DNA from 2 places in the Variovorax cryoconiti genome. Region 1 is predicted to be linked to the other one. Evidence: predicted binding sites of a transcription regulator. Region 1 holds the regulator's gene; the other holds the start of a gene.
What was found. Region 1 encodes HrcA, which represses chaperone genes, less so after heat shock. Its sites were predicted from a motif close to TTAGCACTCNNNNNNNNNGAGTGCTAA; they were not measured.

Region 1 (6,576 bases):
GGCATCGAACTCGGCGCTCACGTCGAGCCGCTCCGCACCTTCGCGCACGGCACCGGCGTCGGCGCGGTTGCCCAGGGCGAGCTGCAAGGCGTCGATGAGGATCGACTTGCCGGCGCCGGTCTCGCCGGTCAGCACGGTGAAGCCCGTGGACAGGTCGATGTCGAGCGCGCGCACGATCACGAAGTCGCGCAGCGCGATGCGTCGCAGCGCCATCAGGAACCTCCCTCGTTCCAGTGCAGTTTCTTGCGCAAGGTGTCGAAGTAGCTCCAGCCGCGGGGGTGCAGGAAGCGCACGCGGTAGTCGGAGCGGCGCACCACGACGCGGTCGCCGATCTCGACCGACGCGAGCGATTGCATGTCGAAGTTCGCGCTGGCGTCGCGGCCGGAGACCAGCTCGATCGAGATCTCGTCGGCGTCCGGCAGAAGAATGGGGCGGTTCGACAAGGTGTGCGGCGCGATCGGCACCAGCACCCAGCCCGGGATCGACGGGTGCATCAGCGGGCCGCCTGCCGACAGCGAATAGGCGGTCGAGCCGGTGGGCGACGCGATGATCAGCCCGTCCGCGCGCTGGTTTGCCACGAAATGGCGCCCCACCGACACGCGCAACTCGACCATGCCCGAGGTCGCGCCGCGGTTGACCACCACGTCGTTCATCGCGAGTGCGTCGAACACGCAGGCGCCTTCGCGGATCACCTGTGCGTGCAGCAGGCTGCGGTGGTCTTCCTCGTATTCGCCGGACAGCATCGGCACCAGCGTGGCCTGGTAGTTGTCCAGGGGAATGTCGGTGATGAAACCCAGCCGGCCGCGGTTGATGCCGATCAGCGGTACGCCGTACGGCGCAAGCTGCCGCCCGATGCCCAGCATGGTGCCGTCGCCACCGACGACCAGGCCCAGGTCGCAGCGCTCGCCGATCTCTTCGACCGTCAACGCCGTGTAGCGGCTGCCATGCAATTCGTCGGCGGTGGAGCGCTCGATCGAGACCTCGCAGCCCTGCGATTCGAGAAACGCACCGATCTCCGCCATGATGTGGTCGTCCGGTGCGCCGGACGACGCCCGTCGGCCGGACGCCTGGTACTTGCCAATAAGGGCGACATGCCGGAAGCGCGAGGTCATCTACAAATTACAACACTAAAATCAGACGATGCTGGACGACCGTGCCAAGTTGCTGCTCAAGACGCTGGTCGAGCGCTACATCGCCGAGGGGCAGCCTGTGGGGTCACGCACGCTCTCGCGCGCATCGGGGCTCGAACTCTCGCCCGCGACCATCCGCAACGTCATGTCGGACCTCGAGGCGCTGGGGCTCATCACCAGCCCGCACACGTCCGCCGGACGCATTCCGACGGCGCGCGGTTACCGGCTCTTCGTTGACACCATGCTCACGGCGCAACGCGACCAGTTGCCCGCACCCAGCCTCCCGCCCGACCAGCCGCAGAAGGTGATCGCCAACGCAGCAAACCTGCTGTCGAGCCTCTCGCAGTTCGTCGGCGTGGTGATGGCACCGCGTCGCACCTCGGTGTTCAAGCAGATCGAGTTCCTGCGGCTGTCGGACCGTCGCCTGCTGGTCATCATCGTCTCGCCCGACGGCGACGTGCAGAACCGCGTCATCTTTCCCGAATCCGACTACTCGCAATCGCAACTGGTCGAGGCCGCCAACTACATCAACGCGCACTACGCCGGCCTCACGATCGAGCAGGTGCGCGACCGGCTGCAGTCCGAAGTCGAGAAGCTGCGCAGCGAGATCGCGTCGCTCATGCAAGCGGCGATGCAGGCCAGCTCCGAGGTCATGACCGAGTCGCAGGACGACGTCGTGATTTCCGGCGAACGCAACCTGCTGTCGGTGAGCGACTTCTCCAGCGACATGGGGCAACTGCGCCGCGCTTTCGACCTCTTCGAACAGAAGGCGCAGCTCATGCGGTTGCTCGACGTGTCGAGCAAGGCCGAAGGGGTGCGCATCTTCATCGGCGGCGAAAGCCAGGTGGTGCCCTTCGAAGAGCTGTCCATCGTCAGCGCCAACTACGAAGTGGATGGGCAGGTGGTCGGCACGCTGGGCGTGATCGGCCCCACGCGCATGCCCTACGACCGCATGATCCAGATCGTCGACATCACGTCGCGTCTGGTGACCAATGCGCTGAGCCATCGCAAGCCCTGACGAGCGACCGGTGAGTGCGCCCACTAGAATCCCGGCGCGTGGGCCGTTAGCTCAGTTGGTTAGAGCAGCGGACTCATAATCCGTTGGTCGATGGTTCAAGCCCATCACGGCCTACCACGCACATGCCGCGCTACCAATGATTAGCGCGCTATCAATCCAGTAGTGAGTGCTGTGCAGCACCTGCATCAATTGGCTGGCGTGTAGCCATCCGTGTCGCTATCGGGGATGAGCTACATCCTGGCCGCATCAGCGCCACCGCGGCCCGTCGATTCGATGAGGAGGAGGGTGCCCATGAGCGATGAACCGAAGCCACCAAGAACGTTCAGGGAGCTTCTTGCCTTGGCGCCAAGGGTGGAGATCCAGACCACGAGTGGCGTGCTCTACGCCCGCAATATGGTGGTGAACGACTCGGATCACTTTGGGCGCCTCGTCGATGACCCCGGTTTGACCGACGACGGGCAACTCGGGCGGCACGTGCTCGGGTTCCTCATCTCACGCGACAAGAACTCGGTAACGCAGCCACTGGGCGCGGATGAAGTCGGCCGACTGGCGACCATCGACGAAATGGCGGCTGCGGTGGGCCGGGCCATGAACCTTCCCCGACGCGAGGGCGTCGACCCGCTTGCCCAAGTGGGGTCCGAAGTGCGTGATCAGGTTCTCAGCATGCGCAAATCTGCGGACTCGATCGGAAAGCTTTCGGGCCTCGACGATCTGGTGAATGCGCGTCTCTCCTCGACCTTTCAAGAAATAGAAACGGCCGCGACCGCTATCGCCGACTTCGAGGCGGGTCTGACCAAGAAAGCGGACCAGGACTTGTTCGTCCCGAGGAACTCCGACTTCAAGTTGCCCGTGATCGAGCCGCCTGAATTCCCGCGCCACATCGAACAGATGGCGGAGAACACGCGGGCGGTGGCCGATCTGATCAAGAACACGGTGCTGCCGACCTGGAGCGCGCAAGTCGCGCAAGCCAAGGCGTCGGCGAAGATGGCCACGTGGGTGTCGATCGCATCGGTCTTGATCGCGGTCATGGCACTCGTCGCATCCCTCTTGGTTCCTTACGACATTCGGGAACGCGAGAAGGCGGACGGCGAAGCTGATCGCAAGGTCGATGTGGCCGCACGCGAGCGGCAAGAAGTGCTTCTGCGCGAGCAGCTTGAAGCCGTGCGCGCACTTCGTGCGCAACTCGATCTGCAGGCCGCGCCGCCGGCGTCGTCGCGCTCGTCTTCACCAGGCAGCGCGAGCAAGAACGATCAATTTGCGCGGTAACGGCTTCACTGTCGCGCAAGCGCAACCATTGAATTTTTCGCTGGAGACCGCGCGTAAAGCCTTGTCCCGTAAGGGCCTCGCCGCACAACCCAATCGATTTCGACGCCGTTTTGGGTGAAGGTGGCCGAGACACGCACGCTCTCGAGGTGGACGGGCGTGCGCTGAGAGGTACGCTCTTGTTGCTTCGTAAACAACAAGGCCCTCGATCTGGTGTTACTAGCACCGGAATGAGGGCCTTGCGCGGCAAGCATCGAGATGCGTGTGCCTCAACAAATTTGCTGGATGTTGTGGGTCCATTCTATCGAGCCGCATGGGAACGAAGCAAGCGAACTTCTAGGACCACTCATGCCATCTGCTCAAAGCACCAAAGGCGCCGGTAACGCCGTCGCATCATCCGCGTCGCTGACGCACGCGCAGCCCCCAGCTCAGGGCCTGCTTATGAAGATCTCCGCCGTGGCTGCCCGCCTTCAGTGCAGCCGCGGAACGGTCTACAACCTCATCGCCCGCGGGCAGCTTCATCCCATCAAGATCAGCGCGGGCATCGTGCGGATTCGCGTCGACGAGGTCGAGGCCCTCCTGCATCAGTCGACGGCTCACTAAGCAGCTTCGCAAATCTTTTGTCGATCGCTAGCTCCTCATGGGGCCAGTGTGCTTATGCGTGCGCGACGCATTCCAGAAAGCCCCGGGGCACTTCGAGAAAAGTTGCCGCGCATTACCGCGCATCGCGTCGTGACAGAACGATAGCGACATCGAAACCCAAGGAGGCATTGATGCCAACACCCAGCTCTCTGCTGCAGGCGGAACTTGCCGCTGCAGTCGCTTGTGACGATGCGCTGCTGCGCACGGCGACCGTCTGCGCCCTCGCCGGCCTTCGCATGACACATCTGCGGACGCTCGCGAAGCGCGGTGAACTGCGGCCGGTGAAGCTGTCGCCCAGAGTGCTGAGGTACAGGTCCGGCGATGTGCTGGCATGGCTCCGCTCGAGGGCTCAAGCAATAACCTGAAGTAACGAAGCCCCGACCTTTTGGGGCGGGGCTTCACGGATGCTTGCAGCAGATCGATACAGAGGTGCATCGATTTTATGGTCGCGACATGCGGCCAGCAAGCGTCCTCGAAAAATAGAGGATCGCAATGACCAAATTTGAATGCAACCTGCCCGCAGGGTCGGCGTCCACCGATGCCCTGGAGCGCGCACGCGTCGCGCTGAGCTTCTTGTCGCCCAACTGCCCACGCGACGAATGGGTCTTCATCGGCATGGGTGTGCACGATGAACTCGGCGAGGCCGGCTGGTCGATCTTCGACGAGTGGTCGGCGGGTGGCGACAGCTACAAGGCATCCACGGCACGCGATGTGTGGAAGTCGTTCAAGCAGGGCGGCGGCAAGGGCTTCGGCTACGTGGTCGACCTCGCCAAGCGCGAGGGCTTCGACGCGAAGGTGAAGGGCTACACGAAGCCCACGCCTGAACAGGTCGCCGAGCGCGAAGCGAAGCACGCCGAGCGCCAGAAGGTGCACGCGGCCGAGGAAGCCATCGAAGAGGCCGAAGCGGCGATTCGCGCGCAAAAGCGCCTGGATGCAGCAGTGCCGGCCACCGACGACTATCCGTACCTGAAGAAGAAGGGCGTCAAGGCGCACGACGGCCTGCGCGTGGGGTCCTGGTGGAAGTGGGATCCTGTCACGGACTCTCAGATCGAGCTTCAGAACACGCTTCTTCTGCCGGTGAAGGATGTTCACGGAAAGATATGGTCGCTCCAGGGCATCACTGAGAATGGCGACAAGTACCTCCTCTCGGGTGGCGCAAAGAAGGGGAAGTTCTTGGCGCTCGGCAAGCCTAAGCCCAACGCCGAAGGGAATCTGGTCTATGGCTTCGCTGAGGGCTACGCGACGGCCGCCAGCGCGCACGAACTCACCGGCATCGCGGTGCTGTGCTGCTTCGACGTCGGCAACATGGTGCGCTTGGTGCGCGAAGTGCGCGAAAAGAAGCCCGCTGCCGAACTCATCATCTTCGCCGACAACGACACGAAGACCGAGGCGAAACGCCGCGGTAATCCAGGCATGAAGGCCGCTTTCCGGATCGGCATGGAGTACGACGCCGCGGTCGTGTTCGCGCCCGGCGGCGGCGACTTCAACGATCTGGTGCAGGAACACGGCGAAGAAGCCGCCAAGGCCGCGTTCGACGCGCGGGTGGTGCCTACGGCGCCGTATGCCCCTCTCCTGCCTGCTGATGGCCTTGGCGCCACAGGCAAGCCACAGTCGGCCGCGCAAGTCCGCGCTGCCATCTCCGACGAGATGCGCGATGACGACGAAGCGCTCGAGCCGGCGGTTGTTTGCGAGACCGACCGTCCGGTGATCATGATCGAGCGCAACAACGTGAAAGCCATCAACGATCAGGCCGAGAACGCCTTGGTCACGGCCTGCCCCTTCCTGTACTCGCGTGGCGGCGAGATCGTCCGGCCAATGGTCGCCATGGCACCTGACGGCCGCGGCGGGGCCGTGCGCACCATCAAGATCCGGAGCCTGAAGCGCGCCGCCCTTCACGAGCACCTCGACGCGGCCGCCTGCTGGATGAAGTACGACGGCCGCAGCAAGAGCGACGTTCCCATCGACGCGCCGATGACGGTCGCCGACGCGCTGCTCGGGCGCGGAGCCTCGTCGCTTCGTCCTCTGACCGGTGTCATCGAGGCCCCCACCTTGCGCGCCGATGGCAGCATCCTTGATGTGCCGGGCTACGACGCTGAGACCGGCCTGCTTTTCCTCCCGAACTGCGACTATCCCCCCGTGCCGCAGTACCCAGGCCGAGCCGAGGCCCTTGCCGCGATCCAGCGCATCGAGGCCTTGATCGACAAGTATCCGTACGTCGCACCGGTAGACCGCTCGGTCGCGCTGGCGGCCATCCTCACCTGCTCGGTGCGGCGCGCGCTGAACAAGGCGCCGATGTTCGCTGTCAACGCCCCGACGCCTGGCTCAGGCAAGTCCGCGCTGATCGACGTCGCCTGCATCATCGTGACCGGCAGCACCGTGCCTGTCTTCGCGCAAGGCGAGAACGAAGCCGAGTTCGAGAAGCGTCTGCACGGCGCTCTTCTGGCTGGGCACTCGGTCGTGAGCTTCGACAACGTCACCCGTCCAATCGAGGGCAATGCGCTGTGCCAGGCGATGACACAGCAG
Region 2 (6,576 bases), on a different contig from region 1:
TGCTGCGACGCACGGAAGCCATGGCGCGCAACGCTCGCATCGAATCGGGCCGACTTGACATCGGCACCCTGGGCATTGACCCGGTAGCGCGCGAGGTGCGCCTGGACGGCAAACCGATCGAACTCACGCCGCGCGAGTTCGACCTGCTGTATTTCTTCGCGCGCCATCCGGGCCGCGTGTTCTCGCGCCTGGACCTGCTCAACCAGGTGTGGGGTTACCAGCACGACGGCTACGAGCACACCGTCAACACGCATATCAACCGCTTGCGCACGAAGGTTGAAGCCGACCCGGCCGAGCCGCGCCGCATCCTGACCGTATGGGGCCGCGGCTACAAGCTGGCCGGTGCCGGTCCGGACGAGGGGGCGCCATGACCTGGCCTTTCGGCTGGACCCTGTCGCGCCGCCTCTCCGTGGTGTTCGCGGCACTGCTGCTCGCCTGCTGCGGCGCTTCGGTCTGGCTGCAGATGGCGGCGAGCGTCCGCTACGAGCAGGAGGTCACGCAGCGCCTGTCCAGCGGCCTCGCGGCGCACATCGCGGGCAACGCGGAGCTGATGCGCAGCGATGGCTTGAACGAAGCGGCCGTCAAGGCGCTGTTCGATCAGCTGATGGCCGTCAACCCGAGCGTCGAGGTCTACCTGCTCAACCCCGAAGGCCGTATCGCCGCGCAGGCTGCGCCACCCGGCCACCTCAAGCGCGACCGGGTCGACCTGGCCCCCGTGCGTCAATTGCTGGCCGGTGCGCCGCTGCCCATCCTGGGTGACGACCCACGTGGCGATGGCAGTCGCAAGATCTTCAGCGCGGCGCCGATGAAGGTGAACGGGCGCGATGCCGGTTACGTCTACGTGGTGCTGTCGGGTGAAGAACGCGAGGCGCTGATTGCCAATGCCGCGATCAGCAACGTGCGTCGCACCATGCTGTGGTCGATGGCGCTGGTCACGTTGCTGGGCCTGCTGGCCGGTGTGGCCGCGTTCCGCTTGATCACCCGGCCACTGCGCGAGCTGACGGGCGCCGTACAGCAGTTCGAGCGCGACGGCGTGGCGTCGCTTCAGCAGGCGACGCCGGCGCTGGATCGCCTGGCGAAGAGCGGCAGCGGTGAGATCGGCACGCTGGCGCAGACCTTTCGCCAGATGACGCAGCGCATCGCCGAGCAGTGGCACGCGCTGACGGCCCAGGACCAGCAGCGGCGCGAGCTTTTCGCGAACATCTCGCACGACCTGCGCACACCGCTGACCTCGCTGCATGGCTACCTCGAGACACTGCTGATGAAGGCCGACACGTTGCCGCCAGCCGACCGCCGCCGCTATCTCGAGATTGCCCTGGGCCAGAGTCGCAAGGTGGGCCGTTTGGCGCAGGAACTGTTCGAACTCGCGCGGCTGGAGTACGGTGTGGTCAAGCCTGAGAAAGAGCGCTTCGCGCTGGCCGACCTGGTGCAGGACGTATTTCAGAAGTTCGAGCTGGCCGCCGAGGCGCGTCGCCAGCGGCTGGTGCCGGATATCGCGCCCGGGCTGCCGGTGGTGATGGCTGACCTCGGAATGATCGAACGCGTGCTGACCAACCTGCTCGACAACGCGATCCGTCACACGCCGGAAGGTGGCGAGATCGTTGTGCAGCTGCGGCCGGGTCGGGATGGCGTAGAGGTCGAGATCAGTGACAACGGCCCGGGCATTCCCAAGGAACTGCAGCCGGTGCTCTTCAATCGGCCCGCCTTTTCCTCTGCGGGCGAGGGCCGCAGTGGCGGTGGACTCGGTCTGATGATCGTGCGTCGCATCCTGCAATTGCACGACAGCGACATCCGGCTCGTGCTCCAGGCCGACAGGGGCGCCGTCTTCCACTTCCAGCTGAAATGAAAAAAGCCCTGCAGCTCGCGCTGCAGGGCTTCGGTTCGGATGCGTGATGCAGCCGCAGGGGCAATTACATGCCCATGCCGCCCATGCCACCCATGCCGCCCATGTCAGGCATGCCGCCGCCGGCGCCCGACTCGTCCTTCGGTGCTTCGGCGATCATGGCCTCGGTCGTCAGCAGCAGCGAGGACACCGAGGCTGCGTTCTGCAGTGCAGTGCGCGTCACCTTCGTCGGGTCCAGGATGCCCAGCTCGAGCATGTCGCCGTACGTGTCGTTCGCAGCGTTGAAGCCGAAGTTGCCCTTGCCGGCCAACACCGCGTTCACCACCACCGAGGCTTCGCCGCCGGCGTTGTTCACGATTTCACGCAGGGGTGCTTCGACGGCCTTGAGCACCAGCTTGATGCCGGCGTCCTGGTCGGCGTTGTCGCCCTTGATCGACTCGCCCACAGCTTGCTTGGCGCGCAGCAGTGCCACACCACCACCAGCCACGACGCCTTCTTCCACGGCAGCGCGGGTGGCGTGCAGTGCATCTTCGACGCGAGCCTTCTTTTCCTTCATCTCGACTTCGGTGGCAGCGCCAACCTTGATCACGGCAACACCGCCGGCCAGCTTGGCCACGCGCTCTTGCAGCTTTTCGCGGTCGTAGTCGCTCGAAGCTTCTTCGATCTGCACGCGCACTTGCTTGACACGGGCTTCGATGTCACCGGCCGCGCCAGCGCCGTCGATGATGATCGTGTTTTCCTTGCCGACTTCGATGCGGGCAGCCGAGCCGAGGTCGGCCAGGGTCACCTTTTCGAGCGTCAGGCCGACTTCTTCAGCGATGACCTTGCCGCCCGTCAGGATGGCGATGTCTTCCAGCATGGCCTTGCGGCGGTCGCCGAAGCCCGGTGCCTTGACGGCGACGACCTTCAGGATGCCGCGGATCGTGTTCACCACCAGCGTCGCCAGGGCTTCGCCTTCGACTTCTTCGGCAATGATCAGCAGCGGACGGCCCGACTTCGCGACTTGTTCCAGTGCGGGGAGCAGGTCACGGATGTTGCTGATCTTCTTGTCGTAGAGCAGCACGAAGGGGTTGTCCAGAATCGCCGATTGCTTTTCCGGGTTGTTGATGAAGTACGGCGACAGGTAGCCGCGGTCGAACTGCATGCCTTCGACGACGTCGAGTTCGCTGTCGAGCGACTTGCCGTCTTCGACGGTGATGACGCCTTCCTTGCCGACCTTGTCCATCGCGTCAGCGATGAGCTTGCCGATGGTTTCGTCGCTGTTGGCCGAGATCGAGCCGACTTGTGCGATTTCCTTCGACGTCGTGGTGGGCTTCGATGCCTTCTTCAGCTCGGCGACCAGGGCCGTGACAGCCTTGTCGATGCCGCGCTTCAGGTCCATCGGGTTCATGCCGGCAGCCACCAGCTTGAAGCCTTCGCGAACGATGGCTTGGGCCAGGACCGTGGCGGTCGTGGTGCCGTCGCCGGCGTTGTCCGAAGTCTTGGAGGCCACTTCCTTCACGAGCTGGGCGCCCATGTTCTGGAGCTTGTCCTTGAGTTCGATTTCCTTGGCGACGGACACACCGTCCTTGGTCACCGTGGGGGCGCCGAACGAACGCTCGAGCACCACGTTGCGGCCCTTGGGGCCCAGGGTCACTTTGACTGCGTTGGCCAGGATGTTGACACCCTCGACCATGCGTGCGCGGGCTTCACCGCCGAAGACTACGTCTTTTGCTGCCATGTTGAATTACTCCGAATGGGATGGGTTGATTACTTCTCGACGACTGCGAACAGGTCGTCTTCCTTCATGACCAGCAGCTCGTCGCCGTCGACCTTGACGGTCTGGCCCGAGTACTTGCCGAACAGGACGCGGTCACCAACCTTGACGGTCAGCGCGGCGAGTTCACCTTTGTCGTTGCGCTTGCCCGGGCCGACGGCCAGGACTTCGCCTTGATCGGGCTTTTCGGCGGCTGCGTCGGGGATGACGATGCCAGAGGCGGTCTTGGTTTCACTGTCAACACGCTTGACGATCACGCGATCGGCCAAAGGACGAAGTTTCATTGCATCTCCTGGATATAGAAACGGGGGTTGGGTTTGGGCACAGGCCATGGGCCGGTACACCACCGCCTGGAAACCGGGTTGTTAGCACTCGGGTTCGGCGAGTGCTAATGATACGGGCATTTGGGTGGGTTTCAAGGGGGCAGGTCCATGGAGAGCTCTTTCAGCTGTTGTCGGGCCGCTTCCAGGCAGCGTCGGCTTCGGCGAAGTGCTAACGCGACGCAAACCTCTCAGTTGAAGGGCAGCGAAAGGTAATGCTGTCCCAGCTCGGTCAACACGCCATTCGCGCCGAGCAGACTGGTGTGGTGCACGTCGTTGCTCCATCGGCCCGTGAACCACGCGTAGCGAAACACGTCGGAACGTGACTCGCATGTGGCAACCATCTCGGTCATCTGCGCCTGCTGCTTGGCCACCGTGTCGATCTGCGCGCCGTCGGCCTGGCTGTGCCAGTTCGCAAACTCGGTCACCCAGAAGGGCTTGCCGTACTTCGTCAGCCGGTCGAGCTGGGCACCGAGGCCGTAGTCGTACCAGTGGAAGGCGAGGTAGTCGATCTGCGGATCGCGGCTGCCGTTGGCCGAACGGTAGGCGGCGTAGAAGGCATCGAGCCACGCCACGGGATCGGCGTAGCCGGCCATCGTGCCCCACGTGATCGCCGGCCCGACCAGCTTCACCCCCGTGGCCGCTGCGACGGCCTCGTAGCGTGGCCACAGTGCTGCGGCCTGCGAGGGCGTCAGGTTGGCCTGGTCGGTGAGGTTGGGCTCGTTCAGCAGCAGCAGGTGGCGAATGTCCGGCTGTGATCGGAGCCAGGCCGTGACTTCCGTCGCATCGAAATTTCCGTTCCACAGCATCGGCTGAAAATCGATGCCATAGCGCGTACGGTAGTCGGCAGGGGCCGCGGCGTTCGGGCGCAAGCCCCAGTCGTACCACCAGCTGACACCTGGCGAGAGCGCGTTCAGGTCCTCTGCAGAAGCCAGGTCATAAGCGATGCCCCGCTTGTTGCTCTTGGCAACGGGCGATGCACCCGAAGCAGGCGTCGACGATTCTGGCGCTGTGCCACCGGGCATCGCGGGATTGCCGGCCACGGGTGCCGCCTCGGTCGTGTCCCCCTCAGAGCCACCGCCGCCGCCGCATGCGGTGAGTGCCACGCCGGCGGCCGATGACGCAAGCGCTGCAAGAAACTGGCGACGAGCAGGCGGAGTCGGCCGCGTCGACGTGCGTGGACGTACAGAAATCATGGAGCCTTCGCAAGTTCTTGAGCCAGATCAAAGAGAGTTCAGGAAGACCAGGATGTCCGTACGATCCGACTTCGGCAATGCCTCGAACCTCGAGCGACTTCCTGCCGCTTCGCCACCGTGCCACAAGATGGCTTCCATGAGCGTCCGGGCCCGGCCATCGTGCAGATAACGCACGCTTTGCGTGTTGCCCTGTGTGTAGTTCAGTGAGCCCAGACCCCACAACGGCGCCGTGCGCCACATGCTGGCGGATGCCTTGCCCTCTGCCAGCGTGTCGGCCAGGCCCGGACCCATGTCGTGCAACAGGAAGTTGGAGTAGGGGCGAATGACCTGGTTGCGGAGTTCCGCGAACGGATGGTTGTTGCCTGTCTTCATCTGCGGTGTGTGGCAGGCGATGCACTGGGCTTGAGCAAACAACGCCTGTCCGCGGGCGATCTGCGTCGGGTTCACATCGTGTTCGGGCGAGACGCGGGCCTCGGCCGGGAAGCCGCTGCGCAAGCTGCGCTGCGCCGGGACGGCCAGAAGCGACAGATAGTCGGACAGACGTTCCAGTTCGGATGCCGAGATGGCCGTGGCGCCGCCGGCGGTATGGCAGTTCGCATCCAGTTTCTGGCATTCGGGTTTCGGGTACACCGGGCTCGTGACGCCGATGTCCTTGAGCAGTGCATCGCCGACCTGCTGGCGCAATGTCGCCTTCGACGCCTTCCAGCCATAGCGACCGAGGTGGGTCTTGCCATCCTCCGGATTCACCACCCAGTTCGGCAGCCCGCGCACGCCGTCGCTGTTGGCGTCCGTCGGGTCGGCCAGCGCCAGGATGGTCGACTCGTCCAGTGCCTCGACCAGGCCCGTTCCGACGATCTGAGCCGCCTGCCGCACGGAGTACTGCGCCGGCGCGCCGCCCTTGAAGGCATAGACCGGCTTCTGCAAATCGACCCGCTCCCCGTCGGGTAGCACATAGGGCGTCGTGGTGTATGACTGCACGCTCACCGCCCAGTCTGCGTCCCCGGCGTTGCGCGAGCGCTGCTGCACATTCATGCCGTAGGTGGGATCAGGAACAGGCGACGTACCCGTCGACGTGGCGGCCGCCGTGAGCACGGACATCGCATCCAATCGTGCGTTGATGGTCGGTGCAGGGCTGCGGCCGTTGAGCGTGTGGCAGGCAATGCAGCGCTCCTGGTTGAAGCGCTGGCCGAGCTGGCCCACATGCGCGGCGAACACAGGGTTGTCGTTCGGATGTTCCGAATGCTTGCCGTCCAGGAACGAGGTGTGGAACAGGCGGCGGCCCTGCACGAAGCGCTTGGCGTTGACGATGCCGATGTTGTTGGCCATCTGCTGGAAGACGCGCATCGGCTCTTCCGAATAGTTGTACGACAGGCTGGTCGTTCCTCCCAGCAGCGTGTCGTCGGGCAGCGGCGCGGAATTCAGGCGTGGCGCCACGCCGAACCACGGTGCCAGCCCCTTGCC

Region 2: a site for HrcA is predicted at 3,965-3,991, ahead of ACSFA2_RS05975 (co-chaperone GroES). Genes of this name have one in related genera too.

Annotation. Positions count from the first base shown of each region.
Region 1 is NZ_JBPJZI010000001.1:102,395-108,970, forward strand. Features, by position in the region: gene recN (DNA repair protein RecN) at 1-213, opposite strand, end outside; gene ACSFA2_RS00550 (NAD kinase) at 213-1,112, opposite strand; gene hrcA (heat-inducible transcriptional repressor HrcA) at 1,141-2,148, shown strand; tRNA gene ACSFA2_RS00560 (tRNA-Ile) at 2,189-2,265, shown strand; gene ACSFA2_RS00565 (hypothetical protein) at 2,440-3,414, shown strand; gene ACSFA2_RS00570 (helix-turn-helix transcriptional regulator) at 3,760-4,014, shown strand; gene ACSFA2_RS00575 (helix-turn-helix transcriptional regulator) at 4,185-4,418, shown strand; gene ACSFA2_RS00580 (PriCT-2 domain-containing protein) at 4,546-6,576, shown strand, end outside.
Region 2 is NZ_JBPJZI010000002.1:259,283-265,858, forward strand. Features, by position in the region: gene ACSFA2_RS05960 (response regulator transcription factor) at 1-371, shown strand, start outside; gene ACSFA2_RS05965 (sensor histidine kinase) at 368-1,846, shown strand; gene groL (chaperonin GroEL) at 1,911-3,563, opposite strand; gene ACSFA2_RS05975 (co-chaperone GroES) at 3,593-3,883, opposite strand; gene ACSFA2_RS05980 (glycoside hydrolase family protein) at 4,111-4,962, opposite strand; gene ACSFA2_RS05985 (di-heme oxidoreductase family protein) at 5,143-6,576, opposite strand, start outside.